DNA from 2 places in the Bacillus sp. ISL-39 genome. Region 2 is predicted to be linked to the other one. Evidence: a T-box and tRNA genes for the amino acid it is inferred to sense, from the RefSeq annotation. Region 2 holds a T-box; the other holds one or more tRNA genes.
The links. A T-box is a leader RNA that pairs with one kind of tRNA and senses whether it is charged. The one in region 2 lies ahead of asnS (asparagine--tRNA ligase), so its partner is inferred to be a tRNA-Asn.
Positions count from the first base shown of each region.

Region 1: it encodes a tRNA-Asn, which carries the amino acid that the T-box ahead of asnS (asparagine--tRNA ligase) is inferred to sense. The anticodon was not compared.

Region 1 is NZ_JAGGQM010000020.1:45-9,243, reverse strand. Features, by position in the region: gene J7E37_RS15280 (RsbT co-antagonist protein RsbRA) at 1-538, shown strand, start outside; gene J7E37_RS15275 (STAS domain-containing protein) at 535-891, shown strand; gene J7E37_RS15270 (anti-sigma regulatory factor) at 896-1,297, shown strand; gene J7E37_RS15265 (PP2C family protein-serine/threonine phosphatase) at 1,309-2,319, shown strand; gene J7E37_RS15260 (anti-sigma factor antagonist) at 2,378-2,710, shown strand; gene rsbW (anti-sigma B factor RsbW) at 2,707-3,180, shown strand; gene sigB (RNA polymerase sigma factor SigB) at 3,158-3,952, shown strand; gene J7E37_RS15245 (PP2C family serine/threonine-protein phosphatase) at 3,949-4,548, shown strand; gene J7E37_RS15240 (Tex family protein) at 4,689-6,857, shown strand; gene cmpA (cortex morphogenetic protein CmpA) at 6,887-7,006, opposite strand; gene J7E37_RS15230 (SprT family protein) at 7,102-7,575, shown strand; tRNA gene J7E37_RS15225 (tRNA-Asn) at 7,695-7,769, shown strand; tRNA gene J7E37_RS15220 (tRNA-Ser) at 7,786-7,876, shown strand; tRNA gene J7E37_RS15215 (tRNA-Glu) at 7,891-7,965, shown strand; tRNA gene J7E37_RS15210 (tRNA-Asp) at 8,043-8,118, shown strand; tRNA gene J7E37_RS15205 (tRNA-Gln) at 8,125-8,199, shown strand; tRNA gene J7E37_RS15200 (tRNA-Lys) at 8,355-8,430, shown strand; tRNA gene J7E37_RS15195 (tRNA-Leu) at 8,519-8,603, shown strand; tRNA gene J7E37_RS15190 (tRNA-Leu) at 8,662-8,747, shown strand; tRNA gene J7E37_RS15185 (tRNA-Arg) at 8,811-8,887, shown strand; tRNA gene J7E37_RS15180 (tRNA-Pro) at 8,905-8,981, shown strand; tRNA gene J7E37_RS15175 (tRNA-Gly) at 9,002-9,075, shown strand.
Region 2 is NZ_JAGGQM010000017.1:11,568-33,799, forward strand. Features, by position in the region: gene J7E37_RS13745 (dynamin family protein) at 1-3,167, opposite strand, end outside; gene J7E37_RS13750 (isoprenylcysteine carboxyl methyltransferase family protein) at 3,548-4,117, opposite strand; gene J7E37_RS13755 (type III polyketide synthase) at 4,119-5,204, opposite strand; gene J7E37_RS13760 (SDR family NAD(P)-dependent oxidoreductase) at 5,712-6,485, opposite strand; gene J7E37_RS13765 (hypothetical protein) at 7,077-7,226, shown strand; gene J7E37_RS13770 (cytochrome c oxidase subunit II) at 7,254-7,730, shown strand; gene J7E37_RS13775 (b(o/a)3-type cytochrome-c oxidase subunit 1) at 7,730-9,385, shown strand; gene asnS (asparagine--tRNA ligase) at 9,703-11,094, opposite strand; T-box leader at 11,149-11,382, opposite strand; gene J7E37_RS13785 (EamA family transporter) at 11,633-12,538, opposite strand; gene J7E37_RS13790 (carboxypeptidase M32) at 12,601-14,109, opposite strand; gene J7E37_RS13795 (DUF2249 domain-containing protein) at 14,503-14,736, opposite strand; gene J7E37_RS22295 (hypothetical protein) at 14,933-15,067, shown strand; gene J7E37_RS13800 (nitric-oxide reductase large subunit) at 15,106-17,469, opposite strand; gene J7E37_RS13805 (Crp/Fnr family transcriptional regulator) at 17,691-18,380, shown strand; gene J7E37_RS13810 (DUF2249 domain-containing protein) at 18,488-18,727, shown strand; gene J7E37_RS13815 (DUF2249 domain-containing protein) at 18,729-18,944, shown strand; gene J7E37_RS13820 (hypothetical protein) at 18,950-20,194, shown strand; gene J7E37_RS13825 (metal-sulfur cluster assembly factor) at 20,208-20,513, shown strand; gene J7E37_RS13830 (hypothetical protein) at 20,602-20,769, opposite strand; gene J7E37_RS13835 (THUMP domain-containing class I SAM-dependent RNA methyltransferase) at 21,275-22,232, opposite strand, start outside.

The DNA.
Region 1 (9,199 bases), on a different contig from region 2:
GCAGAAGGAAGGGGTCGTGACGTCGGAGAACCAGATGGACATGGTGTATGAATTCGATCGCTGGTCGACCCCGATGAACAATGAAATTGTCAGTGTCTATTCATCCACATGGGAAAGAACGGTTTCCCTCCAGAAAATTGCCTTGCAGGAGCTATCTGCTCCGCTCATTCCTGTGTTTGAAGGAATTACAGTAATGCCGCTAGTGGGTACGATTGATACAGAGCGTGCAAAGCAAATCATGGAAAACCTGCTGAAGGGTGCGGTAAAACACCGTTCCGAGGTAGTTCTGATTGATATTACGGGTGTACCTGTTGTTGATACGATGGTTGCCCATCATATTATCCAGGCAGCGGATGCCGTTAGGCTCATCGGTGCCAAGTGCATGCTTGTAGGGATCCGTCCTGAAATTGCACAGACCATCGTCAACCTCGGCATTGACCTGAACCAGTTTACAACAAAGAATAACTTGAAAAAAGGAATCGAAGCAGCTCTTGAGCTGACAAATAAAAAAATCGTTACATTGGAGGGAGCAAAGTGAGAATACCTATCCTAAAGCTGGATGATTGTCTGTTGGTCTCCATTCAATGGGAGCTTGATGACCAGACCGCTCTTCAATTTCAAGAGGATTTGCTCCACAAGATTCATGAGACAAGTGCCAATGGGGTCGTCATCGATCTAACTTCAATCGACTTCATCGACTCTTTTATCGCCAAGGTTCTTGGGGACGTCATCAATATGTCCAAGCTCATGGGTGCGATTGTAGTCATTACCGGAATCCAGCCTGCTGTTGCCATAACGCTAATTGAATTAGGTATCGGCCTTGATGATGTCCTAACTGCATTAGATTTAGAAAAAGGTTTGGAGAAATTACAACAGGAATTGGGGGAATAGGTGAATGGACATCCAATCCTGCGTTACGATCATAAACGAATGGGACATCGTCGCAGCACGCCAGCTAGGCCGGAATGTTGCGAAGGAGCTTGGTTTTGGAACAGTTGACCAGGCACGAATCACCACCGCCATCAGTGAATTGGCCAGAAATATATACTTATACGCCGGCAAAGGGCAGATCTGCATCGATAAATTATATGACGGCGGTAAAGCGGGATTGCGAATCAACGCAGTGGACAGCGGCCCAGGTATAAAAGAAATACGCCAAGTCATGGAAGATGGCTTTTCAACATCAGGAGGACTAGGAGCCGGCCTTCCCGGAGTGAAGCGTCTTATGGATGAGTTCGACATAGACTCAAGCCCCGGACAAGGAACACAGATTAAAGCGACTAAATGGCTCCGTTAGGGGGAGAAAGTATGGATTTCCGAGAAATGATGGAATCAAAGTATCGGGATATTCTTGACAATTATATAAAAGAGCAATCCGAGCAAGCATTATATGCAGGGCAGAAGTTCAGCCGCAAGTCGATTGAGCATAAAATCGCACCGGAAGAAATCATCAGCCTCCATAAAAGCATACTGCTTGAGATGTATCCTGAACTTCCAGAAGATATCATGCATTCCTTTGATATCCTCCTAGAGGTGATGATCGCCTATGGTATCGCATACCGAGAGCATCAAAGCCTGAGACACCAGCAGGAGGAATTAAGATCCGAAATGGAAATTGCCGCCAATGTTCAGCAAACATTGCTTGGTACGAAAATTCCTGCTGTGCCTGGGATTGATATCGGGGCCATCAGTGTTCCGGCAAAGCATATGAACGGTGACTACTTCCATTTTGTCCAGGATGAGAACAATAACATCAGTGTTGCAATCGCTGATGTCATTGGAAAAGGCATTCCGGCGGCTCTTTGTATGTCCATGATCAAGTATGCAATGGACAGCCTGCCAGAAAACCGGCTCGATCCAAGCAGCATCCTGGAGAATCTGAACAGAGTTGTTGAACAGAACGTTGACCCAAGCATGTTCATCACGATGTTCTACGGAATGTTCAATCCTTCCAACAATATCTTCTATTATGCGTCCGCAGGGCACGAACCTGGCTTCTATTATGATTCCAAAAAGAAGGAATTCACAGAGTTGGTCGCAAGAGGCTTACTTCTAGGAGTGGACAAGCGGACGAAGTATACCCAGTATGAGAAGGAAATCCTTCCTGGGGATATGGTGATCCTGATGTCTGACGGAGTGACCGAGTGCAGAACGGAAGAAGGATTCATCGAAAAGGAAACATTAATCGGATATATAAATAAATATATTCACTTAAATGCTCAGGAAATTGTCAATAATATCTTTAGGGAACTTGAAAAACTTCAGCATTTCCAATTGCGTGATGATTTTACTTTAATCATTTTGAAACGAGATGTTTAATCGGGTTCCAAACCGGGTAAATCAAAAGAGCAATTGAATTGTAAAGGGTGGGTCATTTATGAATATTTCAATAGATGTGAAAGAAACAGAATCAAAATTAGCAGTCAAGGTAAGTGGCGAAATTGATGCATATACAGCTCCACAGTTACGTGAAAAGCTTTTCCCTATGTCCGAAAAAGAGGGCGTAAAGATGGTTGTTGACCTTTCGGAGGTCAATTATATGGATAGTACAGGGCTTGGAGTATTTGTGGGAGTATTCAAAAACGTGCGTGCAAATGACGGCGAGTTCAAAATCGTCGGGTTGTCCGAGCGTTTACAGAGACTTTTTGAAATCACTGGCTTGGCCGATATTATCGATATAAACAGCCAGATTGAGGGTGGAGTGCAATGAACCAGTCATTTGACTATATTGAGATGAAAATCCCGGCTAAACCGGAATTCGTGGGTGTCATTCGTTTGACCCTTTCTGGTATTGCAAGCCGTATGGGTTTTTCCTACGACGAAATTGAAGACTTAAAAATTGCTACCAGCGAAGCTTGTACCAACGCTGTGCAGCATGCATATAAAAACAATGAGAACGGCGAAGTCATCATCGGTTTCGGATTGTATGAAGACAAGCTTGAAGTGATGGTTGCAGATAATGGCCAGAGCTTTGATTTCCACTCAGCGCGCCAGGGACTAGGTCCTTATGATCAGAATAGTTCTGTGGAATTCCTTCGCGAAGGAGGCTTGGGACTGTATCTGATCGAAACATTGATGGACGAGGTTCGAATCCATCACAAAGAGGGCGTCACGGTCTTTATGACCAAGTACCGAGAAGGAGAGCAGGTGGAGAGAGATGCAGAGACAATCTCAACCTAAGCAAAGGCCAAAAGAAGAGATTAATGAATTAATCAAAGCCTACCAGCTGCATGAGGATGCAGACGCCCAGAATGAGCTGGTTCTCCACTATCAAAACCTTGTCGAAACAATCGCGAGAAAGTACTCAAAGGGAAGGTCGTTCCATGAGGATATTTTCCAGGTTGGGATGATCGGTCTTTTAGGCGCAATCCGCCGTTATGATGAAACATTCGGTAAAAGCTTTGAAGCATTTGCCGTACCGACTATTATTGGTGAAATCAAAAGATTTTTAAGAGATAAAACATGGAGTGTGCATGTACCGCGCAGGATTAAGGAGCTTGGTCCAAAAATCAAGACGACAGTCGAAGATTTGACCACCCAGCTGCACCGCTCTCCGCGTGTGGATGAAATTGCGGAAGTACTTCAGGTTTCCGAAGAAGAAGTATTGGAAGCCATGGAGATGGGTAAAAGCTACCAGGCATTATCTGTTGACCATTCTATTGAAGCCGATTCTGATGGGGGGACAGTCACCCTGCTGGATATCGTTGGAAACATTGATGATGGCTATGAAAAAATCAATCAAAGAATGGTGCTCGAAAAAGTACTCCATGTACTAAGTGAACGCGAAAAGTTAATTATCCAATATACCTATCTTGATAATCTAAGCCAGAAAGAGGCTGGAGACAAGCTTGGTATTTCGCAGATGCATGTATCCAGGCTTCAAAGAAGGGCAATCAAAAAGCTTCAAGAGGCGATCCATGCGGAAAACAACAATTCGGAGTACATTACATGATTCAACAGTTCAAAGACAAAATAGAACTTTATGCTTACCAGACAATCAAGGAAGGTAAAATAGAGTGCGGGGACAGCTATTATTATACAGCTACTGATGATTATTTTGTCTGTGTACTTGCTGATGGATTAGGGTCCGGGCAATACGCCCATGAAGCCTCTGCGGCAGTCGTTTCAGTAGTAGAGCAAAACCACCATGAAGATGTAGATACGCTCATGAAATACTGCAACAATATATTGGTGCAAAAAAGAGGAGCCGCTGTTTCAATCTTCAAAGTCTATTTCGAAACCCGCGAGTTTGTATACAGCTGCGTTGGAAATATTCGCTTCTTCCTCTATACATCAAGTGGCAAGCTGACATACCCATTGCCAGTCACGGGTTATCTGTCAGGTAAGCCGCAGGTGTTTCACACCCAGAGATTCGTTTATGAGCCAGAATCAAAATTCCTGATCTACTCAGACGGTTTTGACAATATCCACGGCGCTAAAACGATATTGAAGGGATATCGCTCGGTTGGTGCAATCGCAGAACAAATCAAAAGCGAATATGCCAATTCAATGGATGATGCAACTTTTATTGTAGGAAGTCTACTTTAGCCAGTGGGCTTCTTTTTGTTTTTACCGTACACTGCCTGCACCATTACCAGAACTGTAAACCTTCCGCTGATTTTGGTACACTATTAAAGTGCCAAGCAATATTAAAATTGATTATGGAGGATTGTCTCTTGACTCAAACAATGGATAAGCAAGATCAATATGTAAAAATCATTGCCAAAGAGCAATCGTTAACAGCTAAACAAGTGCAAAGTGTCATTTCATTAATAGATGAAGGAAACACTATACCTTTCATAGCCCGTTACCGAAAGGAAATGACTGGTGCGCTTGATGAAGTGCAAATCCGTGACATCGTTGAAAGATGGCAATACATACAGAATTTAGAACAGCGCAAAGAGGAAGTCATCAGGCTCATCGAAGAACAAGGAAAGCTGACTGACGAATTAAAGGGCAGCATCGAAAAAGCAATCAAGCTCCAGGAAGTAGAAGACCTTTACCGTCCCTACAAGCAAAAAAGAAGGACGAAAGCGACTGTCGCGAAAGAAAAAGGCCTTGAACCTCTTGCTCAGTGGATGCTGGAGTTACCGGTAAACGGAAGTCTCGAAGACAAAGCCCGCGAGTTTTTATCAGAAGAAAAAGGTGTTGAATCTATCGAAGATGCGATTGCCGGCGCGAAAGACATTATCGCTGAAATTGTTTCCGATGACGCAGACAGTCGCAAATGGATTCGAAATGAAACCTTTAAAACTGGCTCCATCGAATCCTCGGTAAAAAATGAAGAGCAAGATGAGAAAAATGTTTATGAAATGTACTATGAATACTCGGAACCAGTCAGTAAAGTGGTGCCGCACCGAATCCTTGCGCTCAATCGCGGTGAAAAAGAAGATCTGTTGAGAGTGTCAATAAAGCCAAAAGCAGATGTCATTATGAGCTACTTGCAGCGTAAGTGGGTTACTAAAAATCATTCTGTCACAGCAGCTGCAGTAACAGAGGCTCTCGAGGATTCTTATAAGCGACTGATCCAGCCGTCAATCGAACGTGAGATCAGGAATGAACTGACAGAAAAAGCTGAAGAGCAAGCGATTCACATTTTCTCGGAAAACCTTCGAAAACTGCTATTGCAGCCGCCGCTAAAAGGCAAGGTCGTCCTGGGTGTAGACCCTGCATTCAGAACGGGCTGTAAGCTGGCTGCTGTGGATGAAACGGGAAAAGTTTTATCGATCGGAGTGATTTATCCTCACACTTCTGGCTCAAAAAATACAGAGGCAAAGGACAAATTCATTAAAGTCCTGAAAGATTATGAGGTAGAGATGGTTGCGATCGGCAACGGTACTGCTTCCAGGGAAACGGAACAATTCGTGTCAGACATCCTGAAAGAAATGAATAAGGAGATTTTCTATCTCATTGTCAATGAAGCTGGTGCGAGTGTCTATTCAGCATCAGACCTTGCCCGCGAAGAATTCCCTAATTACCAGGTAGAAGAACGAAGTGCGGTTTCGATTGCCCGTCGATTGCAGGACCCGCTGGCTGAACTCGTTAAAATCGATCCTAAATCCGTAGGTGTCGGCCAGTATCAGCATGATGTCAGCCAGAAAAAGCTTTCCGAATCACTGACATTCGTTGTTGAGACAGCAGTTAATCAGGTGGGAGTCAACGTAAATACAGCCTCATCCTCTTTACTGCAGTACGTATCCGGCCTTTCTAAAACTGTAGCCAATAATATAGTAAAGAAACGTGAGGAAGAAGGGAAGTTCACAAGCAGGGCACAGCTGAAAAAAATTCCTCGTCTCGGAGCGAAGACCTATGAACAGGCAATTGGATTCCTGCGTGTCATTGATGGAAAGGAATCTCTCGACCGGACCGGCATCCACCCAGAAAGTTACGGTGAGGTAAAGCAGCTGCTTGATAGCCTCGGTTTCAAATCAAAAGATTTAGGAACTCCTGCATTAAAAGATGCCCTTGCGAAAATTAACATCGACCAGACTGCGGATGAACTAGGAATCGGGAAACTTACACTGAAAGATATCATTGATGCACTCGTAAGACCTGAACGAGACCCGCGGGATGAGCTTCCAGCACCTTTATTGAAAAAGGATGTACTAAAGCTGGAGGATCTAAAAACGGGGATGGAACTTCAAGGTACTGTACGGAACGTGGTTGACTTCGGTGCTTTTGTTGATATTGGTGTAAAGCAGGATGGACTTGTCCATATCTCAAAGCTAAGCAACCGCTTCGTAAAACACCCTCTGGATATTGTATCGGTCGGGGACGTTGTTACTGTATGGGTGGACAGTGTCGACCAGAAGAAAGGCCGAGTCGCCTTGACAATGCTTAAGCCTGATCAGGCATAATACAAAGACTGCAGGAATGCCTGCAGTCTTTAATCGTTTAACCCTTGTTTATTTCTATAAAAGTACCAGCATTGGTTTAAAAGTTTGATTTGATACCTGTTTTTCTCGTAGAAGGCTCGTTTCATTTGATTCTGAAACCAGACAGGCATAGCGCAATACCTCCTTAAGATAATACGTTAAAAGGTAACATTAATATATGCTATAATGGGTTGTCATGTTTCTATAAAAGGCAGGCGTTTTACAAATGACTGATCAAGAGTTGCATAATCTTGTAGTGGCGATCTCTAATGAATTTTTCCATAAGCCATTCAGGCATAAGGCGTTCTTCAACTCGAGGCTCCGTACTACAGGAGGGCGCTATATGCTGAACAGCCATAACATTGAAATTAATAAAAAGTATTTTGAGCAGCTGGGTGAAGCAGAGCTCGTTGGGATCATTAAGCATGAACTATGCCATTACCACCTTCATATAGAAGGAAAAGGCTACAAGCATCGCGATAAAGATTTCCGAGATCTATTAAAGAAGGTAGATGCCCCGAGGTTTTGTTCTGTGCTTCCGGAGGAGAAGAAGAGAAGGGCGAAACAGAAATTCGTTTTTTATCAGTGCAGCAGCTGTAAGTTGACTTATCGCCGTAAAAGATCTATAAATACTTCAAAATACGTGTGCGGAAAATGCAGGGGAAAGCTCGTGAAAGTGAAGGAAATGATTGTAGAATAAGCTTTTGTGGGCTTTTAAAAAAGAAATAAAAACTTATTAAAAACACCCTTGACTTTTAGTGGGTACCTCCCTATAATAGTAAGAGTCGATAAGACAACGACACGAACAAATAAAGCTATTCCGCAGTAGCTCAGTGGTAGAGCACTCGGCTGTTAACCGAGCGGTCGTAGGTTCGAATCCTACCTGCGGAGCCATTAATTTTAAAGGTATGGGGAAGTACTCAAGAGGCTGAAGAGGCGCCCCTGCTAAGGGTGTAGGTCGGGTAACCGGCGCGAGGGTTCAAATCCCTCCTTCTCCGCCAGAACCTTTTAATATGGCCCCTTGGTCAAGCGGTTAAGACACCGCCCTTTCACGGCGGTAACACGGGTTCGAATCCCGTAGGGGTCACCAAGTTTTTTTCGCGCCAGCGAAAAATAAACGTCCTTAAAATTCGTGACAGCGAATATAACAAAACTAATTCCATATCTGGTCCCGTGGTGTAGCGGTTAACATGCCTGCCTGTCACGCAGGAGATCGCCGGTTCGATCCCGGTCGGGACCGCCATTTTATTGGGCTATAGCCAAGCGGTAAGGCAACGGACTTTGACTCCGTCATGCGTTGGTTCGAATCCAGCTAGCCCAGCCATTTTTGAGCCATTAGCTCAGTCGGTAGAGCAGATTGCTCGCTGCATTGAGTTTTCTTCCCTGGTAATCTGCGAGAAAGACCGAAGGTCTTTTGAGCATCAGATGCGACAAGGGAATATAGATGGGTGGACGCAACTTTTGTTCCACTTCAAATATGAGCCATTAGCTCAGTCGGTAGAGCATCTGACTTTTAATCAGAGGGTCGAAGGTTCGAGTCCTTCATGGCTCACCAGATTTTTTCGCCTTCAGCGAAAAAATGTCCTTGATTTCGCGACTATGATTTGATCATGTCGGGGACAATCAACTCACGATATTAATATGCGGGTGTGGCGGAATTGGCAGACGCACCAGACTTAGGATCTGGCGCCGCAAGGCGTGGGGGTTCGACTCCCTTCACCCGCACCATTAATTACCTGTTGATTAATGAGCTTGAATTAGTTAATATATAATCCTGTCATGTTTTGCGGTCGTGGCGGAATGGCAGACGCGCTAGGTTGAGGGCCTAGTGGGGGCAACCCCGTGGAGGTTCAAGTCCTCTCGGCCGCACCAAAAAAGTTATTGACACACACTGATGATCGTGTTAATATATAAAAGTTGCTATTAAAACAGTATGCGCCCGTAGCTCAATTGGATAGAGCGTCTGACTACGGATCAGAAGGTTATGGGTTCGACTCCTTTCGGGCGCGCCATTATATTTCTTCAATAACGGGGAGTAGCTCAGCTTGGTAGAGCACTTGGTTTGGGACCAAGGGGTCGCAGGTTCGAATCCTGTCTTCCCGACCATTCAGTAAATAATTTTATATGCGGGTGTAGTTTAGTGGTAAAACCTCAGCCTTCCAAGCTGATGATGAGAGTTCGATTCTCTTCACCCGCTCCAATTTCATTGCTCTTTGAAAACTAAACAAACAAGCGTCAACAAACAATAAATGATCATGTTTCTTCTATAAGAACATGAGCCAACGTTTTAACTTATGAGCTAACTCATAACTCTTTTTTGGAGA
Region 2 (22,232 bases):
TGAGCCAGATCATATCCAATGCTCTCAATCAATTCATCAAGCGCTGTTTCAAGAGCCTTCTTCATATTGCGCCCATCGTCCTTCAAAAGCGCTGGATTGAAGGCCTCCCTAAAGAATTCCCCAAACCTGATGAAGACACGCTGGCGAATATAATATGTCAATTCATCGCTTTCCTGGACAAGACGATCCTTAAGTACTGCCGGTTGCTTCTCGGATAAAACGCTCAGCATTTCTTCTTTTTGTGATAATAGCTTCCTCCGCCTATCATTCCTTGCAGCCTTGTCTTCTTCTGCCGACCTGATCATTTCCTCGATCACATTGACAGCCTGACGCCATTTTGCCTCTGCAGACTCAACAGCCATATTCATAAGGTCATTGGCAATGAATGAATAAAATGCCTTTTCAAATCGATTAAAAAGCTGGTCTCCACCAGTCTCATGATCCAGCTTAGCATTTAAGCCATTCAAACTTGAAACCGGGAATAGATGAGGCTTCCTGATGCCATATTGGACAAGCTGGTCTTTCACATATTCTAATACGGCTGACTGCTCTTCCTCCGAATTCGCCAAATCAACGGCATTGACAATGAAAAACATTTTATCAAGCTCAAAGGTATCCTTGACCCTGCCCAGCTGGATCAGGAACTCCCTATCCGCTTTTGAGAAGGCATGATTATAGTAGGTTACGAATAAAATAGCATCCGAATTCTTGATATAATCGAAGGCAACTCCTGTATGGCGGGCATTGATTGAATCGGCACCAGGCGTATCAACCAGAGTGATCCCCTCTCTTGTAAGTTCGCAATCATAATAGACCTCTATCCATTCAACAAAACAAGATTTTTCCTCTTCAGCAACATAGCCTCGGAATGATTCAAGATCAACAAAAAGCTTCTCGCCGAAACTATTTTTAAAATCACTGAATCCTTTGGCAAAAGCCTGGAGAAATGAGTAATGCGTTTTTTCTGCGGCACTGTAACCGCTATCCTCGGAATTAAGACTATTGATTTGATCGATCGCTCGTTCGAAATCAGTCGTGTTCTTGCCGAATAATCCCAGAGAGCGGTCCAGTTCTTTCAGCAATTCACTGGCACTTTTTATTTTGACAATGACCGTTCCGTGAGGATTCTCATTTGTCACCGGTTTAATTTTATTGATGGCAGCAGTTGTCGGATTTGGTGATACCGGCAAAATCCGTTCCCCTACCAGAGCATTTGCGAAAGAGGACTTCCCAGCGCTGAATGCCCCGAACAAGGCAACAGTAAATTCTCTTTCCTTTAACCTTGAGGCTTTATCCTTTAATTCACGGGCGATTTTTTTCAAGCCAGGTATATTCTCGATCTGTTCAGATGTAAAATTCATTTTTCTTACCAGCTTCTGTTGTTTCTCATGAAATTGTGCAATCTCAATCCCGCCTTGCTCGACAGGAGCTTCCTGTACTGAAGGATCGGTCACTTCCTTCGCAGTGTTTGATGAGGCAATATCATCAGTTACGATCACTTCTGGCTCGTCTTCGGCAGCCTTAAAAATCAGATACGCTTCCTCTTGATATTCTGTCGGTTGACCATACAGAATTTCTGATACGAGCCTGCGTTGCTCGGCAAGGTTTTCCAGGATGACATTCAATGCCTTCCACGCTGAGAAAAGCTTCGCGAGTTGTTCTTCTTTCTTGAGAAGTTCATTTATCTCCTCATCATCCTGACCTTTTACATAGCCGATGAACTTTTCCTTGATGGGCTCCAGCTTTCTTCTTGCAAGATTCTTCAATGCTTCGGCGACGTCGTTAGTATAATTGAGAACATAGTCTCCTGAAAGTCTGGCACCAGGCTTGACGGCTCCAGATAGCAGCTCGGTTTGGAACTCAATCTTAAAGCTATTGGCTGATGTCTGCAGCTCGGTCTGCGAAAGATTATGTTTCTTGAACAGCTCGGATAAAAAGTTCTTGATATGCCAGTCGAGCTGGGATTGAACTTTATCCTCGAGGTCTCGATAGAAACTGTCGAGTCTTGCTGTTCGTTCCTGTTCCGTTTTTTGTTTTGAAAATAGCAAACCCACTTTAAAGTCTGGCTGCCTGGACTGCAGATAAGCCTCCGCCAGCTCCCTTGTCTGGAATGGCATTAGATAGGCGCTTTTTAGAATATCATTGAGTCCATCCCGGAATTCACGTTCAGGATCCCGTTCACCCTGGATTTTTTCAATATTCATCCTTAAATTATCCAGTTCATATGACAGCTGTTGCCTTTCACTGTCCGAAAGCCCTTCGAGGATTGTTTCAAATTGATCGATTTCTTCAGAGACATTCTGATGAAGATGCGCCAAATGATCCTCGGTCAATTTTTCCATCGACTTAAAAATTGAAACTGGCAGTATTTCTTTTCTCTTACTCTTCCGCTCCATGATAAACGAAAGGAGTTTCTGAAATTGATTATGTGGCGATTCAGGGGCTTTCAGCGATGTATAAAAAATCCCCGCATGTTTTACTCCCCAGTCAGCAAAAGAATTTTCAACACTCGTCTTGAATTGCTCAAAAGACAATTCTGCATCCTGGTGCTTGTCGACCTGGTTGATAATCAAATATAGTTCTTTTCCTGCATCTGTTAATTCCTTCGTAAAAAGGAAATTCAGTTCAGATTGGACATGGTTATAATCCATCACATAAAACACGATATCTGAAAGATGGAGCGCCGATTCAGTGGCAATCCGGTGGGCATCATCAGTGGAATCGATCCCAGGTGTGTCCATGATGACGGCCTGTTCCAGAAACTCCGTACCATTATGGCTGATTTCGATAGCCTGGATTTGCTCGCCATCCTTGCAGTAAGTTTTGACAGTTTCATAATCATATGGTGCCGGATATAAGCGTGAGCCGCCGTCTTTGAAGATGACCTTTGCATATTCAGTACCTGACTTAATCCGTACCAGGTTCGCACTGGTCGGAATCGGGCTTGACGGCAGGATATTGTCGCCGATCAGTCTGTTGATCATGCTCGACTTCCCTGCAGAAAAGTGTCCGCAAAAAGCAATTGAAAATTCCTCCTCAACTGCTTTCCTTCCCAATTCCTTTACTTTTTCAGCTGTATCGTCATCGTGATTTGAATTCATTAAATTATATAAAGATAAAATCTTTCCAAGAAGCTTATGATCTTGCTGTGCAATAGTCTGGCCCATTCCTCTAACCCCTTGTGACAAAATTGTGAATAACTTTATTTTATATGATTTTTCGGTCTTTTCCTATAATTACATTTTCGCCTCTTAGAAAAAGTAAAACAAATACATTAATCAACCTAGAAAAGCACTGACAAATGGACAAAAAGAAAAAGCCCGAACTTAGTCCGGGCTTTCATCTAATTGAGAATCTGTTTATTAATGTGGTTTTAGTACATTGCTCAATACATATTTCATAAGTAAGGAGTAAGCTGCTATGGTAGAAACAACTAACATGGAAACCATTGGTACGACACCATCCTTAAGGTTCTTTTTTAACTGAGAATAATTTTCATCTTAAGGAAAGTGTAGCACTATTGATTATCATTTTCAATGGAAGCAGATTAATTGTCACACTTATTTAACAAATTCGGGACGAACCGACCCTGATTCGAGAATTCAGATTCATACATGGTCAACTCTCGCAATGCCTTCTCCTCTGCAGGAATCCTGATCGATAAAATCAGGATGTTCAGCAAGGTGAAGACTGCCATTGTGATATAGGCATTGAACATTAAAGGAATAACAATCAATTCTATTGCTACAATTAAATAGTTTGGATGCTTGATGATTTTATATGGTCCTCTTTTGATGACGTTAGCTCCTGGAAGAATGATGATCTTTGTATTCCAGAACCTTCCCAATGAAGAGAGTGACCAAATTCTCATCACCTGCGTAAAAATAAACAAAGCAAGTAATGCCGGCCAATATCCTGACAGGTTTTTATCAAAGAAGATCACTTCCAGGATAAAAAATATGAAAAAAGCTGTATGGATTGACACCATTGCGGGATAGTGCCCCTGCCCAAACTCTATTGCTCCCTGTGCTTTCATCCAGGCTTCATTTTTTCTGGCTATGACTAGTTCTGTCAGCCTCTGAAAGATGATTAATCCGATAAATATGAGGAACACCATGTTATTCCCACCTCATCAAAAGCAATTCGGAGCTAAATCCGGGTCCTAAGGCTGCCCCCAGTCCAAGATCGCCTGCCTCCGCTGTCTCCATAAACCTTTTTAATACATATAGTATTGTTGCTGAAGACATATTCCCATAATCTTTTAAGACCTCCATTGATGTCCTGGTCATTGCTTCAGGGAATTTCAGAGCAGAAACATAGGCATCCAGGACCTTCTTTCCTCCTGGGTGCGCAATGAAGTGATCGAGATTCGAAACGTCAAGGTTATTGCTGTTCAAAAACCTTAAAACATTGGGCTGAAGCCAGTTTTCGATGATCGTCGGTATATCCTTGGAAAACACGACATAAAGTCCCTCATTTTTCACTTCCCAGCCCATGACATCCTCAGAGTCAGGCATGGTTGTTGACTGAGTGCCGATAATATTAGGTGCAGCATCTTTTTTCATGATATTCTCATAGCCGGAATCATCACCACAGACCAGGGCGCACGCAACCCCATCCGCAAACAGTGAAGTTCCAATCAGATTGCTTTTTGAACGGTCATTACGCTGGAAGGTTAAACTGCACAATTCAATTGACAGCACCAGAACCTTTGCCTCCGGGTATGCCAGACAATATTCAAAGGCTCGCGACAGTCCAGCTGCCCCACCAGCACACCCAAGACCCCAGATTGGGATCCTTTTAGTATATTGAGATGATGGCAGGACATTCATTATTCTCGCATCAATGCTTGGGGTCGACACACCCGTGCTGCTGATAGTAAAAATAGCATCGATTTCTTCAAGATGTACTTGGTTTTTTAAAAACTCATCACTTTTCAGGCAATTCGAGATTGCTTGTGCTCCTAGTTCCACAGCTGCCTCAATATAGGCATTATTCTTCTCTTCAAAAGTATGGTCACTTTCAAACCAATCAAGATTTTTAGCAAAATGGCGTTTCTCGATTTGGCCATTCTGAAATACAGTTAGCAGCCTATTTATATCTTTAAAGGATTCTTTGAATAGCTTTTCTGCAAAATCCATTACCTTTTCCTGCTCTATTGAAAATGGCGGCACAGCTTCTGCGATGGATATAACTCTTGGCATGTTTATACTCTCCTCACATCTATGTACGGTTACTTTTTCCATTTACCCAGAGAGTATACAGTCAAACTAGACTTGGACTGAAACGAAAAAAAGCTTTCCCCACAAATAAGGGAAAGCCTAACGTTTTGAAGGAGTTGCTGTGCAAGTTCATTATACAATGCACTCAACCCTTGTACATTATAAAATCATTACCAGTTGACATTATATTTCTTAGAAGACTGTCTGTTTTTTACCTCATTGGCTTCTTTTGTACGAAGCAGAGTACCTGCTTTTACCTTTTTAGACCTCGCAGATCTTTTTCGGGTAATGGATCATTACATGTCGGTATCGTTCAAGCAGAAAGATACCCTTATGCAAGGCATTCCTCCTCCATAAGGGTATTATTCAAGCGTAAAGTTACTATTAAGCATGCAAATCCACTTTTTTTACAGTTTGCTCCTCAATAACATTTTCAGGACAATACAGTAAACAAACTACTGCTTATAGTAAGTCTATTTTATCAGGCAATCAAAAACCATGGATCGTCATTCCACCGTCTACAAACAGGGTTTGTCCAGTGACATAATTCCCGGCATCTGAGCTTAGGAATACCACCGGCCCCACAAGCTCAGGCAACTCCCCGATCCGCTTCAATGGTGTAACTGCCAGGATATCCTGCACATACGCTTCGTCGGCCAATAGCTTTTCAGTCAGAGGCGTTTTGAAGTACCATGGACCGATTGAATTCACATTGATACCGTATTGTCCCCATTCCATCGCAAGCACCTTTGTCATCTGCATAAGGGCTGCCTTAGTTGCCGCATAGGCCACGCCCGTCCTGAGGGCTACTTGCCCCGCTACAGACGCAATATTAATGATTTTGCCTCCTGATTCCTGTTCCTTCATGATTTTTCCCGCTTCCTGGGACATCATGAAGGCAGATTTCAGATTGGTATCCATGATTGTTTGCCATTCTTCATCCGTTGCTTCCAGAGCCTTTGAACGGATGTTCATACCCGCATTGTTGACAAGAATATCAATCTTTTTCCATTCAGACCTTACTGTAGAAATCGAATTATGTACTTGATCCCTTTTTGTCACATCTGTTGGCAGCACCAGAGTTTTTCTTCCCATTTTTTTAATTACCGAAGATGTTTCTTTGAGATCTTCCTCCGTGCGTGCAAGTAAGGCAACATCTGCTCCAGCTTCAGCCAGACCGATTGCAATCGCTCGGCCAATCCCTCTGCCAGCACCTGACACTACTGCTGTTTTACCTTTCAAATCAAAAGATGGCAAAAACATTCACATCATCCTCCCGTTCTAAAATTGACTTAATTTTAACATATTGTCCGGGAAAATCAGGATATCTCGCCTGCGAATACGAAAAAGCACCAAACCAGGTGCTATTTTTCGTCGGACTGCTTTTGTACCTCAATCCAGATTTGTTTTTCAGCTGCCCTCCCGCATTTTTTGCATAATCTTATTTCATCATATATGAGGCGGCAATGTTCGCAATAAAACTTTTGCATAAACCCACTTCCTGATAGATCCATTTTCTATTAGTTTATTAGCTAAACGTGGAATGGTGATTCCTGTTTTTCTAATTGCTTTTTTAAAAATGTCAAGTCGTTCTGTCACATCCCGATTTGATTGCTTGCTAATATGCTCAAATTTTCACATAAATCTATTCACAGATTTTTCACATTTACCCATCGTTACATGTGACTTAAATCACTGTATTGACGCGTTTTCACCATTAACATAGTAAATATATCAGGTATGAACAATTTGTGAACTGTCTGAAACCATATTTACGTTTCCAAATTGTTTTGTATTATGAAAATGTACTTATCATTTATAAACGAACATTTCATACGAAGGGAGTGGACCGGGATGGCTCAGCCTGGAATTGGGAAGAAAACACATACAAAGGTGGAAGACCAATCTTCCTTGAAAGGAACACTTGCATCCGTTTTCTTGTTAGGATTCTTTTTAATCGTTACTTGGGTAGGCGTTTATTTCTTGTTTGTTGATCGTTTCTAAGATAGACCAAAAGGGGAGAAAGAAGTTATGCATATTCATAAATTTGAAAAAATCTGGCTGATATTCGGAATTACGACCTTAATCGTATTCCTGACTGTTATTGGGGTCAGCGCCTTCTATTTAGGCAACCAGCCTCCGAGCTGCCTGGCAACAATCAATCCTGAAAAGGTAGATACTACAGCACCTTTCGATAAACCTGGACTAAAGAAGGTTGAAGGAAAAGAATGGGATTACGAACTTGTTTTCGTGGCATCGGCATTTGCCTACAACCCTGGGCAGGTCGAAGTTCCTAAAGGAGCTACAGTGAAAGTAATCGCGACTACAAAAGACGTCATTCACGGTTTCCAGGTTGCAGGAACTAATATCAACATGATGCTTGAGCCTGGATATATCAGTGAGTACGTCACCACGTTTGACAAAGCCGGTGATTACCTGATTGTTTGTAATGAATATTGTGGTGTCGGCCACCACATGATGTCGTCTAAAATCGAGGTGGTAGAATAATGAATACTAAATCAATTAATCCAAAGGTTGACCGCCGAGACGGCAAATTGGCAATGGCCCACTTTTATGTCGCTTTCATCGCTCTTGCAATTGGCGGTCTTGCAGGTTTGCTCCAGACACTTGTCCGTTCAGGAAAATTTGAATTACCTTCATGGACTGGGTATTACCAAATCCTTACCATCCATGGTGTCGTACTTGGACTCGTGCTTACAACATTTTTCATTATGGGATTCCAGCTCTCTCTTGTGAGCAAAACATCCGGAACATTAACAAATAAACAGCGAAAGACTGGCTGGATTGGTTTCTGGACGATGACAATCGGTACTGTAATGGCTGCTATCATGATCCTGACAAACCAGGCTTCTGTTCTTTATACATTCTACGCACCATTACAGGCACACGCACTCTTTTACTTGGGACTTACACTCGTGATCGTCGGAAGCTGGATTGACGGCGCTGCAATCATCATGGCTTACTCTTCATGGAGAAAAGCTAATCCTGGAAAGCCTAGCCCGCTGTTGACTTTCATGTCACTCGTCAACACGCTTATGTGGATCGTAGCTACGATTGGTGTTGCTGCAACAGTACTATTCCAGCTGCTTCCTTGGTCGCTTGGCCTTGTTGAGCGTGTAGATGTATTGGTCAGCCGTACATTGTTCTGGTATTTCGGCCACCCGCTTGTGTATTTCTGGTTATTGCCTGCATACATGGCCTGGTACGCAATCGTTCCAAAAATCATAGGCGGAAAGATTTTCTCTGATTCATTAGCTAGAATGTCATTCATTCTGTTCCTGTTGTTCTCAATTCCGGTTGGTTTCCACCACCAGTTAATGGAACCAGGTATTGACCCAGCATGGAAATTCCTTCAGGTTATTTTGACATTCCTTGTTGTCATCCCATCATTGATGACCGCATTCTCATTGTTTGCAACATTTGAAATGTTTGGCCGTTCTAAAGGATCTACCGGCCTATTCGGCTGGGTGAAAAAGCTTCCTTGGGGAGATGCCCGATTCGCAGTACCTTTCATAGGTATGCTTGCATTCATCCCTGCCGGTGCTGGTGGACTAGTCAACGCTTCCCACCAGTTGAACCAGGTAGTACACAACACAATCTGGGTTACAGGACACTTCCATTTAACACTTGCAACTTCAGTTGTCCTTACTTTCTTTGGGATTTCTTATTGGCTGGTCCCTCACCTGACTGGCAGGGTCTTGACAAAGGCTATGAATAAACTAGCCATTATCCAGGGAATTGTTTGGGCAATCGGTATGACATTCATGTCCGGTGCGATGCACGCAGCTGGTCTGCTTGGAGCTCCACGCCGTTCTTCATTCTCAACGTACGGCGGTTCAGAGCAAGCAGCTGAATGGATTCCTTACCAGGTTGCACAGGCAGTCGGCGGATCCATCCTGTTCCTTGGAATCATCCTGATGCTTTACATTTTCATTAACCTTGCATTCTTCGCACCTAAAGGGGAAGAAGAATTCCCTGTTGGAGAAGTTGCTGACCAAGCAGAGAAAACTCCGATGGTATTCGAAAACTGGAAGCTATGGCTTGGCATCACTGTCCTTTTGATTCTCTTCGCATACACGATACCGTTCATCGATATGATCGAAAATGCACCGATCGGGTCGAAGGGATATAAATTCTTCTAAAAAACCACTTTCTATGAATCAACCAAAACAGGGTATGAAATTCCAAAAAATTTCACCCTGTTTTTTGTTGTTTTAGCAGCATTTATACGATTAACATATAAATAAAAAACTTAATATCACACTATTTAGCATGCTGATCTTGTCATTCCCGCCCTGTTATTTTACATACAAAATACCTGCCATTAAAATCGAACATAACCCGATGCCTACCAATATAAGAGGCGTGTTATGGCCGCATCATGGAATAGCTTATTCGACTTCCATGAAAAAAATAGGATGCCTCAGCATCCTATTTTGCATTTTTACACATATTTTAATTAAAATTCTGCATTTCCTGGTGTACGAGGGAATGGAATGACATCGCGGATGTTCTTCATCCCAGTTAGATACATAACAAGTCGTTCGAATCCAATACCATAACCAGAATGCTTTGTGCTGCCGTATTTTCTAAGCTCGAGATACCACCAGTAATCTTCTTCCGCCATACCAAGTTCTTTAATTCGCTCTGCAAGAACGTCTTCTCTTTCCTCACGCTGGCTTCCGCCGATTAACTCGCCAATGCCGGGAACCAAAAGGTCTGTCGCGGCAACTGTCTTGCCATCCTCGTTCGCTCGCATATAAAATGCCTTAATTTCTTTCGGATAGTCGGTTACGAAGACAGGACGTTTGTAAATTTCCTCGCTAAGGTAACGTTCATGTTCCGTTTGCAAATCTGTACCCCATTCAACAGGGTATTCAAATTCCTTATCTGAGTTCTTCAATAATTCAACAGCTTCGCTATAAGTAACGCGTCCGAAATCGGATTCTAATGCATTCTTCAATCTTTCGATAAGTGTTTTATCAATAAAGCTGTTAAAGAAGGCCATTTCTTCTGGTGCATGTTCAAAAACGTAATCAATGACATACTTGACCATTTCTTCTCCAAGGTCCATGATATCCGGTAATTCTGCAAAGGCAACTTCCGGCTCGATCATCCAGAATTCTGAGGCATGTCGTGCCGTATTGGAATTTTCTGCTCTGAAAGTCGGACCAAAGGTATACACATTACGGAAAGCAAGAGCAAAGCTTTCGACATTTAATTGGCCGCTAACAGTTAAGTTTGTTTCTTTACCGAAGAAATCTGCACTGTCATCCACTTTTCCGTCTTCGGTTTTTGGAAGCTGGTTCAAGTCCATTGATGTTACACGGAACATCTCCCCTGCTCCTTCAGTATCACTTCCGGTAATAATCGGTGTATGTACATATACAAACCCTTTGTCTTGAAAGAATTTATGAAGGGCATAGGATGCAAGAGATCTTACTCTGAAGACGGCTGAGAAGGCGTTGGCTCTCGGACGTAAATGAGCGATTGTTCTCAAATATTCAAGGGTATGTCTCTTTTTTTGTATAGGATACTCTGTATCCGACAATCCCTCGACTACAATTTTTGTTGCTTTGATTTCAAACGGCTGCTTCATTTCAGGAGTTGGAACAAATTCACCTTCTACTAAAACAGAAGAGCTAATAGGCAGCTTTGTAATTTCTTTGAAGTTATCAAGGGTATCTTCAAAAACAACTTGTACACTCTTAAAGAATGTTCCATCGTTTAACTCCATAAAACCAATGGTTTTGGAATCGCGTAGCGTACGGATCCACCCTGTAATTTGAACAGTTTTGTCTTTAAAATTTTCTTGATTTCTGTATAAATCTTTTACTACGGTCTTAATCATAATTAGCCTCCTTATGGTAATTTTTTTGCAATAAAAAAAGCCTTCTATCCCCAAAAAAGGGACGAAAGGCTGAACTTCCGCGGTACCACCCAAATTGTCATAAAATGACCAACTTTACTATTGCATATCCCAGTCTATAACGTGCTGGAAACGTCTAAGCCTACTCACGATATCCCTTTCGGTTAGAACTCAAAGGTGTTCTTCATTTATGCTTCATCGCCAGGCTTCCACCGTCCCCGGCTCGCTATCGAATATAGCAAAAACTACTTTCCTTTTCATCGATTTAAAAATATGTAGTTTTCAAAGGATTTTTACTGTAATAATTTATCACAAAACATAATCCTTTGTCTAGTTGCCCCCTAAGTTATCTGCATTTTTCGCTAAAAATCTTTGATTACAATCTAAAGTGAAACAATTTACCTAAACCAAAAAGTGCTTTAATTTGAAGGAAAAGGAGCCTAGGTTTGTGACCAGGCTCCTTTCTCTGTTAATTCGTGCGTTTATTATTTGCTTTTTTACCACTTCAAACGAGATTGAATCACACAGTGAAGTGCTTTTTTTGCTTCCTGATGGGAATTGAGATATTGATAGATATTACAGATATGATAATCAACGCAGATCCGAGCATCTGAAGACCGCCCAGCCTGTCACCATACACCAGTATTCCCAGCATGGTGGCAATGACAGGTTCCAGTGTAGCAACTACTGCAGCAGTACTGCTTTCCGTCCTTTCAAGGCCCCAGGAGTATGCAAAATATGCAATCACAGTCGGGAAGATCCCTAAGCCTATCGCATAAAGCCACGCATTCCCGGTGAAAAGGACAGAAGCCTTGCTGACTATACCAGTTGTCGGAGCCAGGGCAGCCGAAGCCACAAGGAATGTATACAAAGTGACTGTAAAAGGATGGTACCGCCTTAATGCCACCTTGCCAAATATACTGTAAAGAGCGTAGCCGAACCCTGCCCCTAGGCCAATAAGGATACTGGAGACAGAAAATGACGTTCCCCCGTGCCCTGTAATGCCTGCGGCAAGTGTGCAGCCGATGACCGTCATGACAATCGCCAACAGCTTCCTCCTGTTAATGCTTTCTTTCAGGAAAAGAAATGATAAAACCGCAACAAAAGCAGGAGAAGTATACAGTAAAGCTACAGCAATCGGGATGTTCATCAGGTTGATTGCCGTAAAATAAGACCAATTAAAAAAAACAATGCTTAAAATTCCTGTACCCACAAAAAGATACAAGTCTTTCACCCTGATTTTTAAATGACTTCGGTAAAAAGCAATTCCCACCAGAATCAAAATAATGGCTGCGGTCAACACACGGATAGCCACAATCTCCATAGCACTGAACCCGGCATTATTCAGGCCTTTAACAAAAAAACCAATCAGGCCCCACATTGCCGCAGCAAATGCGATCATAAAATAAGGCAATTTCCCGTACATACATTCACCCACAGAAAAGATGGCAGGAAGACTGCCATCTTATTTTCTAAAAAAGAATCTTATTAAACCAGCTGATATACTTTATTGTATTTTTCGTATAAATAATCGACTAAGTACTGAGCATTAAGTCCCTCTCCAGTTACATCAGTCAATATTTCAAGTGGTTTTTTCATTTTTCCATGCTTATGGACTTTCTCAGTCATCCACTCTTTAACCGGCTGAAGATTTCCTTGTTCCAGGAGTGCCTCATAGTCAGGCAAATCTTTGAGCATGGCATTCTTGAACTGCGCTGCATACATATAGCCTAAAGCATAGGATGGGAAGTAGCCAAAGCTGCCTCCTGCCCAGTGTACATCCTGCAGCACACCTTGTGCATCATTTTCCGGCCTGATTCCAAGATACTGTTCATATCTATCATTCCAGATCTGCGGAAGGTCCTTTACTTCAATTTCATCATTGAATAAGCCTTTTTCAATTTCATATCGTACCATCACATGGAGTGGATATGTCAGCTCATCTGCCTCAATCCTGATCAAGCTTGGCTTGGACTCATTAATTGCACGATAGAATTCCTCTGCCTCCACCCCGGTAAACTGTCCTTCAGAGAACTCCTGCAGCAGGCTGTAGTTGTGCTTCCAGAAAGAGTAATTTCGTCCAACAAAGTTCTCATAGAAAAGCGACTGTGATTCATGGATGCCCATTGAAGTGCCTGAACTCAGAGGAGTTCCAACCAGTTCATCCGAGATGTTTTGTTCATAGAGAGCGTGGCCGCCTTCATGAATGGTACCGAAAACAGCTGTCCTGAAATCTGCTTCATCATATTTCGTCGTAACCCTTACATCCCCTGGGTTAAGCCCCATTGCGAATGGGTGAACCGTTTCATCAAGCCGGCCTGCATCAAAATCATATCCCATTTGCTTTAGGATCTCGAGGCTGAAAGCACGCTGCTTTTCTTTAGGAAAATGCTCAAAAAGGAACTCTGTATCAGGTTTGGCAGTTGAACTGGAAATCTGCTGTACAAGCGGGACAATTTTTTCACGAAGGTCTCCAAACACCTGGTCCAAAACATCGACCGTGACCCCAGGTTCATACATATCGAGCAAGGTGTTGTATTTATTGCCTTCATATCCCCAGTAACCAATGAATCTCTTAGTGGTATCCACCAATTTTTCAAGATACGGTCTGAACATTTCAAAATCGGACTCTGCTTTTGCCTCTTCCCAAACACTTTCTGCTTTTGATTGAAGAATCACATATTCACGATATTCTTCTGCAGGGATTTTTTTATTGCGGTCATAATCCTTTCTGCACTCATCCAGCGTTTTACGGGTAATCTCAGATAAACTTGTTTCATTAGAAAGTCGTGCTATGTATGATGCCATTTCTTCTGATGTTGACATGTTAAAAAGCTCGGAAGATAGTACTCCGATCACTTCAGAACGCTGACCGGCTCCCTTTTTCGGGGCTCCTGTCCTTAAATCCCAATAAATTAAAGAAAGCGCCTCTCCATAGGCAGCCATTTTTTTGACATAATCCAAAAATTTCTTTTCTGTTTGCATGACTTCACTCATTCATTTCACCCCATTTTTCTCTTTCTCGTCTATCTTATCATACTTTTCTGAACTTTACGTTCAAGAAAATCTAAAAGCCATCCCGCCTAAAAGGGCTGTGCACTGAAGCCGTATTCTTTATGAACTTAATGAATTCTGAAACAAAATAAAAGTCTGTTTCGTAAAGATTATTGTTAAAATCCTAAAGTTGATTTTAACGTAAAATAAAGCCATTTTGCAGTTCTGTATTAAGTTTGACATACTCTTTTTTCACAAAAGAGTCAACTTTCCGAAGAAAAATTGGTCATTCAACCCGATTTTGTAGTCAATAGCAACAAAGTTTGAGAAAAGAGCCAAATAAAAACAACAGGCGAACCTGTTGTTTAATAGAATCATAGGATGTTTTCCAGATAATTATTTCGTTTTACCGATTGCCACTCGCCATGTTTCTGGGCCTTCCTCTAGATACTCCCATGAAAATGACTCCGGGCGTTCCATCATGAATTGGTATTGCAGCGGTCTAGGGTCATGGTCATTGACGATTTGCATGAATTCCCCCTTGTGCAGTGAGTCAAAGTTTTGGAATATGGTCGGGTGTTTTTCCCGTGGGGCATAATCAGGAACATTGATAATAACATTGAAAGTCATTTCACTCTCTCCTTTAATTTCTGATTTCCTTTACATTTACATTATAATTCTCCTGTATCCCACTTGTAGTGAGCGCGGTCACAGAGTAACTATGACTTCTTTCATTCGAGAAGTTCAGTCACCTCTAAATGTGATCTGTAAAAAAATAGAGGAACTACTTTTTCTAGAGAGAATTCTATGAAGGGGAGGGGATTTTTTGAAGGAGCTAGTTGGCAGCTGCGATCGTTGTGGAAAAGAGATTTTTTGCCTGGATGGTTTTTTGAATGGTGTACATAAAGATGGGAAAGTGCTTTGTTTTGAATGCGAAAAAGAAGAGGAACAAAAATCATAATAAAAACCGCAAAGCGATAACGCTTTGCGGTTTTCCTATTAATCTTCATCAACAGCCAAATCTTTTACTGGCAGCTGTTCTTCTTCTTTATGTGTCACATTACGGAGATTGAAGAGTGCTTTTACGCTGAATATTGCCAGCGCAGCAACACCAATCAAGAAAATCGTATCTGGTATTGCCCTCAGCGTCAGGAGCATTTCAACTGTTTCCCGCTGTAAGAACTGAGATGAACGTGAAGCTGCATAGCCATTGAAATATGCTTCTTTTAACTGAAGATATCCGACTGGCAGCAATGACAGGAATACCATGCCAGCCAAGCCTGCGTTCAGCATGATGACTATGAATTTAACCCACCTGTCGTTCCACTTTTCAGGCTTCACAATATTGCGCAATGAGTAGATCAATACTGCGCCTGCGAACATTCCATACACACCCATCATCGCCGCGTGGCCGTGTGCTGGTGTCAGGAATTGGCCGTGCTCAAGGAAGCTGACTGCAGGCAGGTTGATCAGGAAGCCAAGTACACCTGCACCTACCAGATTCCAAATGGCTACTGAAATCAAGAACCAGAATGTACCTTTATAAGGGAAATCAACTCCCCCATCCCTCATCATTTTGTACTGTTCATATGCTTCCAGAATGAGCAAGGTCAACGGGATGACTTCCAGAGCAGAGAATACAGAACCGAGCGCAATCCAGACTTCGGAAGAACCATTGTAATAATAATGGTGGCCGATACCGATGACACCTGCTCCCATCAGCAGGATTAACTGGAAGTATAATGCTTTTATTGTTGATTTTTTCGTGACTAGCTTCATTTGGACCATTAAGAAACCAATGACAACGACTGCGAAAACTTCGAATATTCCTTCAACCCAGAGATGGATGATCCACCAGCGCCAGTAGTCAGCAAAGGTATAGTGTGTGCCTGGATTGATCATGAAAGCGAAGAAGTAAAATGCTGGCACGGCAATTGCTGAGTAAAACAACAGGTGAATCAGGCCGCCTTTGTCTGATTCCCTCTTCAACCCACTCTTGATCCCGCGGAATACGATGAACAGCCAGATCAGCATTCCGGTCGCAAGAATGAACTGCCATATGCGTCCCAGCTCAAGGTATTCCCAGCCCTGGTGACCTAATAAGAACCAATTGTTGCCCAGGTAGCCGTTTGCACCAAGCCATTGGCCAATCATGCTGCCGGCTACAAGCACAACTAGTGCCCAGAATAATATGTCGACTAGTATTCCCTGGCGCTTTGGTTCATGCCCGCCGACCAGCGGAGCGATGAAGATGCCCATTCCTAACCATGCAGTCGCAATCCAGAAGATTGCCAGCTGAAGGTGGAATCCTTTTGTAATATTGAATGGCAGGATATCATGGACCCACTTCATTCCAAAGAAACTGTCAGGCTCGATATAATAGTGAGCGAGCAGCGCTCCGAACATTGCCTGAACAAAGAACAGTACAGAAACAACCGCGAAATACTTACCTGTTTTCAATTGCGAGGATGTAAGCGGAAGCTTCCTCAAATCGATTTTCGGGAAGTTCCCGGCTGTATAAGCCTCTTGCATCCCTAAATGATAACGGTAGAAAACAAACAGGATTAATCCTACGAATAGAATCAATATGGTCACACTCGCACCACTCCACCAGATTGCAGAGAAGGACATAGTGTTTCCGGCATCCTCATAATATGGCCAGTTATTTGTATAAGTAATATCATCTTCGGGTCTTTCTGTACTTGAAAGCCATGCTGTCCAGAAAAAGAAATCAGCGATTTGCTCAATCTGATCGCCCTTTGATACCCAGGCTCGCTCCCCGTCCGGCATATGTTTTTCCTGAATTAACCCTGGCTTTAGACCCCACTGATCACCTTCAGTAAAAATAGTATGATAGAATTCCCTTACCTTTTCGTGCCCATATATTTGTGCGTCTGTCAGCACCAGCTTATCGGTATCCGGCACATAACGGTTTTCACGCATCTCCTTCATGACAGTGTCCCGGATGATTGTTTGTTCATCTCCCGTCAACGCTTTAAAACCCTTACCATATTTTTCTTGTGACTTGAAGTCATGCATCCCATCAGTATAAATTTTCAGTGCCTCTGCCGTGTAATCAGGCCCCATATAGGATCCATGCCCTAATACAGTTCCATAATCCATCAAACCATATTTCTGGAAGACAGCCTGCCCTCCCATGATGCTTTCTTTCGTTAAGATGACCTCTCCCTTTTCGTTTGTCACTTCTAGCGGCCTAGGAGCCATATCTTTAAAGATCCAGTAACCTCCTGTCAGGAGTACTGTAAAGCTAAGTAATAATGTGATGATGAGTACGGATTTCAGCAGTGAGTTTCTATTTTTCTTGACCACTGCCTTCGTGGATGTTCCATGCTGGATTTCCATCTACCATACACCCCTTCCCTGTTTTTTTTACAACTTAAGCATAATGGGAATGAAATGTTTAGTTTGTGAAGTTCCTCATTTGCCGGGTGTGATATTTCCCACAGCAATGATAATTATTTTCATAAAAACGTCAAAATATGATTCAGGTCACTTTGCCCTCCTCTTTCCCTTGATAAAATTTACGGCAGATACTTAATCAAATCATAGAGGAGCAGATTGAGATGCATATATCACAAATCAGACAGCAATTGAAAGAAGTTCCTATTTTCAAAGAATTATCGACAGAGGAGCTGGATCCGATCATAGAAATCGCCCAGCCAAGATTCTTTAAAAATAAAATGTATGCTTTCATGCAGGGAGATCCGCTAGACCGCGTTTTCTTCATTCATTCAGGGAAGGTGAAAATTTATAAAACCGACTCATCAGGAAGAGAACAAATCGTTTCTGTCCTTGAATCCGGTGAAATGTTTCCTCACGCTGGCTTCTTCAGGAAAGGCCAATATCCTGCCCACGCGGAAATAATGGAAGACACACTGATGATCATCGTACCAATCTCTAAATTTGAAGAGATCCTGGTTGCCTATCCCGAACTATCTATTAAGTTATTCCGAGTCCTTGGAGAGAAGATCATTGATTTGCAGGCCAGGCTCGAGGAACAGATTCTTCACAATACATACGAACAGATCATTATGCTGTTACTCCGCCTTTGCAAGACAAATGGAGAAAAGAAGGAACATGGATTTAAATTGACCACCCATTTTACCAATAAGGAATTTGCCAACATGATCGGTACTTCCAGGGAAACTGTCAGCAGAACCATCAACCATTTAAAGAAAAAAGATTACTTAAGTTTGGATCCTGACGGCTACTATCTGATCGACCATGAAAAATTGCATCAGGAATTGTTTTAACAGGAAGAGCAATTTTTCTGCGGTTAAGTGATGCGTATCACGGCAGAAAAGAGTGAAAATGATTATCATTTAATCATACCAACTAAAGTATCGAGGAGCTGAATGATATGGAACACAGAACGATAGAATTGGATGTGCGTGAGGATATAAATAACAAGCTGGAGCCTTTCCAAAAAATCATGGAAGCTATTGGCGATTTAGAATTGAATGACAGACTGGTCCTCCATGCACCTTTCAAGCCTGTCCCCTTGTATGGGGTTTTAAAAGCAAAGGGATTTGAACACGTAGTCGAAAAAATCGAGGCAAAACATTATAAAATTACTTTTACAAAAAAGGGAGGGAAATAAGATGATCCTGGATAACAGAGGGCTTGAACCGCCACAGCCGATGATGCGGACACTGGCAAAGCTGGAGGAGCTTGAGGAAGGACAGACGCTTATCATTATCAATGACCGACGTCCGATGTTTCTGTTCGAGCAGCTTGATGAACTAGGATATCTTTATTTGACTGAACAGCAAGAAGATGGAAGCTATCGCGTGACTATTTCCCGCAAAGCGGGGTGAATCAAATGTTTCAGCAAAAAAGTGGTAACGAAACAAATATAAAGCTTCCTTTTTCATTCATCGGCTTCAGCATGCTCGCGTTAATTCTTTCACAGCTGCTAATCCTGCTGAACGGTGACCTTCTTGTTTCCGGCTTATTCCGATTGCCGGCAATCTGGTCTGCTGCACATCTGTTCGTACTCGGCTGGGCCCTGATGGTCGCTATGGGTGCCATGTACCAGCTGGTCCCTGTCGCATTCCTGACACCGATTTGGAACGAAAAATTTGGATTTTGGCAATTGGCTGTAACGACTGCAGGAATCGTATCTTTCGCTGCAGCATTATACCTTCGCCCACAGGATGCCTTGGTTCCAGGAATCCTGACATTGCTCGGAATTTTGATGTTCATATTTCAGATGTTCATGACGCTTAAAAGCCAGGCAAAACCAAATATCTTAACTTTGTTCGTCGGTACTGCACTGTTTTCTCTCCTGGCAACAATTACACTTGGTATCACATTGGTTCTGAGCATGAAAACAGGTTTTGTATCAGAGTATTATCAATCTATTTTTAAAACTCATATCCTGCTGGGTACAGTGGGCTGGTTCTCATTATTGATCTTTGGTTTTTCTTATAAAATGGTTCCGATGTTCTCACTTTCACATGGGTATTCCATGAAACCGGCACCATTTGTATTCGGTGTTTATGTTGTTGGAATTATCCTTTTAATCTTTTCCTTCTTAACGGGCAGCCATTTATTTGAAGTGTTGGGAACTTTCATGCTATTTGCCGGATTCATGATTTTCACCTGGCATGTCAAAATAATCATTGATAAGCGTGTGAAGAAGAAGCTTGACCGCCCATTCATGTTCGCCTTATTTGCGATTGGCTGCGGTGCTTTAATCCACTTTGCCGCTTTTGCAGGAAGTGCCGCAAATCTTTTTGCAAAAATGGCAGGGCCGATTATTTTACTATATTTAGTCGCATGGATTGCATTCAGTATCATTGGTTATCTATATAAAATTGTTCCTTTCTTGTGGTGGACTCATAAATACAGCAAGGAAATCGGTAAAAAGAAGGTGCCTGCGTTAAAGGACATGATGGATGAGAAGCTGGCACTGCCGCTTTTCATCTTGTTCACTGCCGGGACGATCCTTCTATTACTTTCATTCATTGTCAGGCTGATGCCGGTCTTTTACATCGGTCAGGGATTGATTGTTATCGGGACTGTCCTATTCAGTTATATTATCGCCAAAGTGGTCACTATTTAAGGAGGAGTTAGAAATGAATGAATTAATGGAAAAAATCAGGGGAAATTTAAAAAATGTTATCGATCCAGAATTGAATATTAATGTTGTGGATCTAGGTTTGATATATGAAATAGATGTTCCAGAACCCCGCAAAGCAAAAATTTTAATGACACTGACAACTCCGGGCTGCCCACTTCATGACAGCATCGCCAGCGGCATTAAATATTGCGTACAAGGCATGGAGGAAATTGACCATGCAGACGTCCAATTGACGTGGGAGCCAGCCTGGACACCAGAACGGATGACCGAGGATGGAAAAAGACAGCTTCAGGGTTTTTAATCAGGGGAAATGATGGTTTCATAATCAAACAGCAAAGATGCAAAGAAACGCTTGGGCTTCAAGCGTTTCTTTGCATCTTTGCATTGGCTTATTTAAGATTTGAAAGGCCAAATGACAATGCCTGCCGAAAGTTATTTTCTGCTTCCTGCAATTCTGCCAGCTGGAGTTCATCAGCCTGGAATTCATTACGCAAAGCCTCTGTACTAGTTGAAAGAGCTTTTGAGATCCTTTGGAAGTCGATAAATGTATAATTCATTGCCATCCCTCCGTTTCATAAGAAATGCGCAAGCGCCTTGTTCAGCCCCGACAAGCGTTGGAGGGCCGCCCACTGAAGTCGTTTTTGACTTCATAGGGCGGACCGAACTCGAAAAGCGTTTGCGACTGCCCAACTCCGACAAGCTCTGGAGGGCCTGACAGTGAAGTCGCTCTTTGACTTCATTGGCGGGACCGAAGAGTCTCGAGGAGTTAGGAGCCGTAGCTAGACAAACGTCTCGAGCTGCTCAAAGCTAACGTTTTTCGCAAGATACTCGAAGAAGCCCTCTCGGGGATGAAAAAGGCGCTGAAGCTGGACACTAATCTAAGTGTAAACAGTTGGTACTTTCTTATCCTTTACGAAATACAGATATAAATGTATTTTATGATGTTCTCCCCATATTTATTCCTGTTAGTCAGCCTAGTGGTTTTTTTAGAGGCTGTTTCATCTTGCATATTTCAATTTTTCCAGAAAAAATAAAGCCTCCTGGGATACAGGAGGCTGTGTCTTATTTATCAACTCTTGGAGGGCGTTTACCCCAGTACTGATAGTAATCTGTCCGGATGAACCCATTGAACAGCTTCCGTTTCTTAGTTGCCGGCTTTCCGTACACTTGTTCAAAGTCCTCATTGGAAGTCAGGATGTAAATGGACCATGTGTCAAGCGGATCAAAAGCCTTGCCCATCTGGGTGTACATTTCTTCAACTGCTTTCTTTTCACCCAGTCGCTCCCCGTATGGTGGGTTGCCAACAATGACGCCATAGTCTTTCTTTGTCGTAAAGTCCTGGACACGCATTTGCTTGAAGGAAATCAAATCGCCAAGCCCCGCTTCAAAAGCATTCTCTTCGGCGATTTTTACCATACGATGGTCGATGTCCATGCCGCTGATGTCCAGAGGCTGATCGTATTTTGCAAGATCCTCTGATTCCATCCTTACCTCGTCCCAAACGGAATCAGGAAGAATTGGCCAGCCTTCTGATACAAATTCTCTGTTAAAGCCTGGTGCAATATTTTGACCAATTAATGCAGCTTCAATCGGAATCGTTCCAGACCCGCAGAACGGATCGACAAAGGGCTTGTCCGGATTCCAATTGGTCAGCATGATCAGGGCAGCTGCAAGGGTCTCCTTCAATGGAGCCTCCCCCTGGCCAGTCCTGTAACCGCGCTTATGAAGGCCGCTTCCGCTGGTGTCTATTGTCAGTGTTACGACATCCTTCAGGAGGGCAACTTCTATTTTGAACAATGGCCCGTTCTCTTCAAACCATGTTGTTGTTTTGTATGACTTTCTCATTCGCTCAACAATAGCTTTCTTAACGATTGCCTGGCAATCCGATACACTGAAAAGCTTGGATTTCACTGACTTGCCCGAAACAGGAAATTCAGCATTCTCCGGTAAAAAATCCTCCCATGGGAGAGCCTTCGTTTTTTCAAATAATTCGTCAAAAGTATAAGCCTTGAATTCGCCG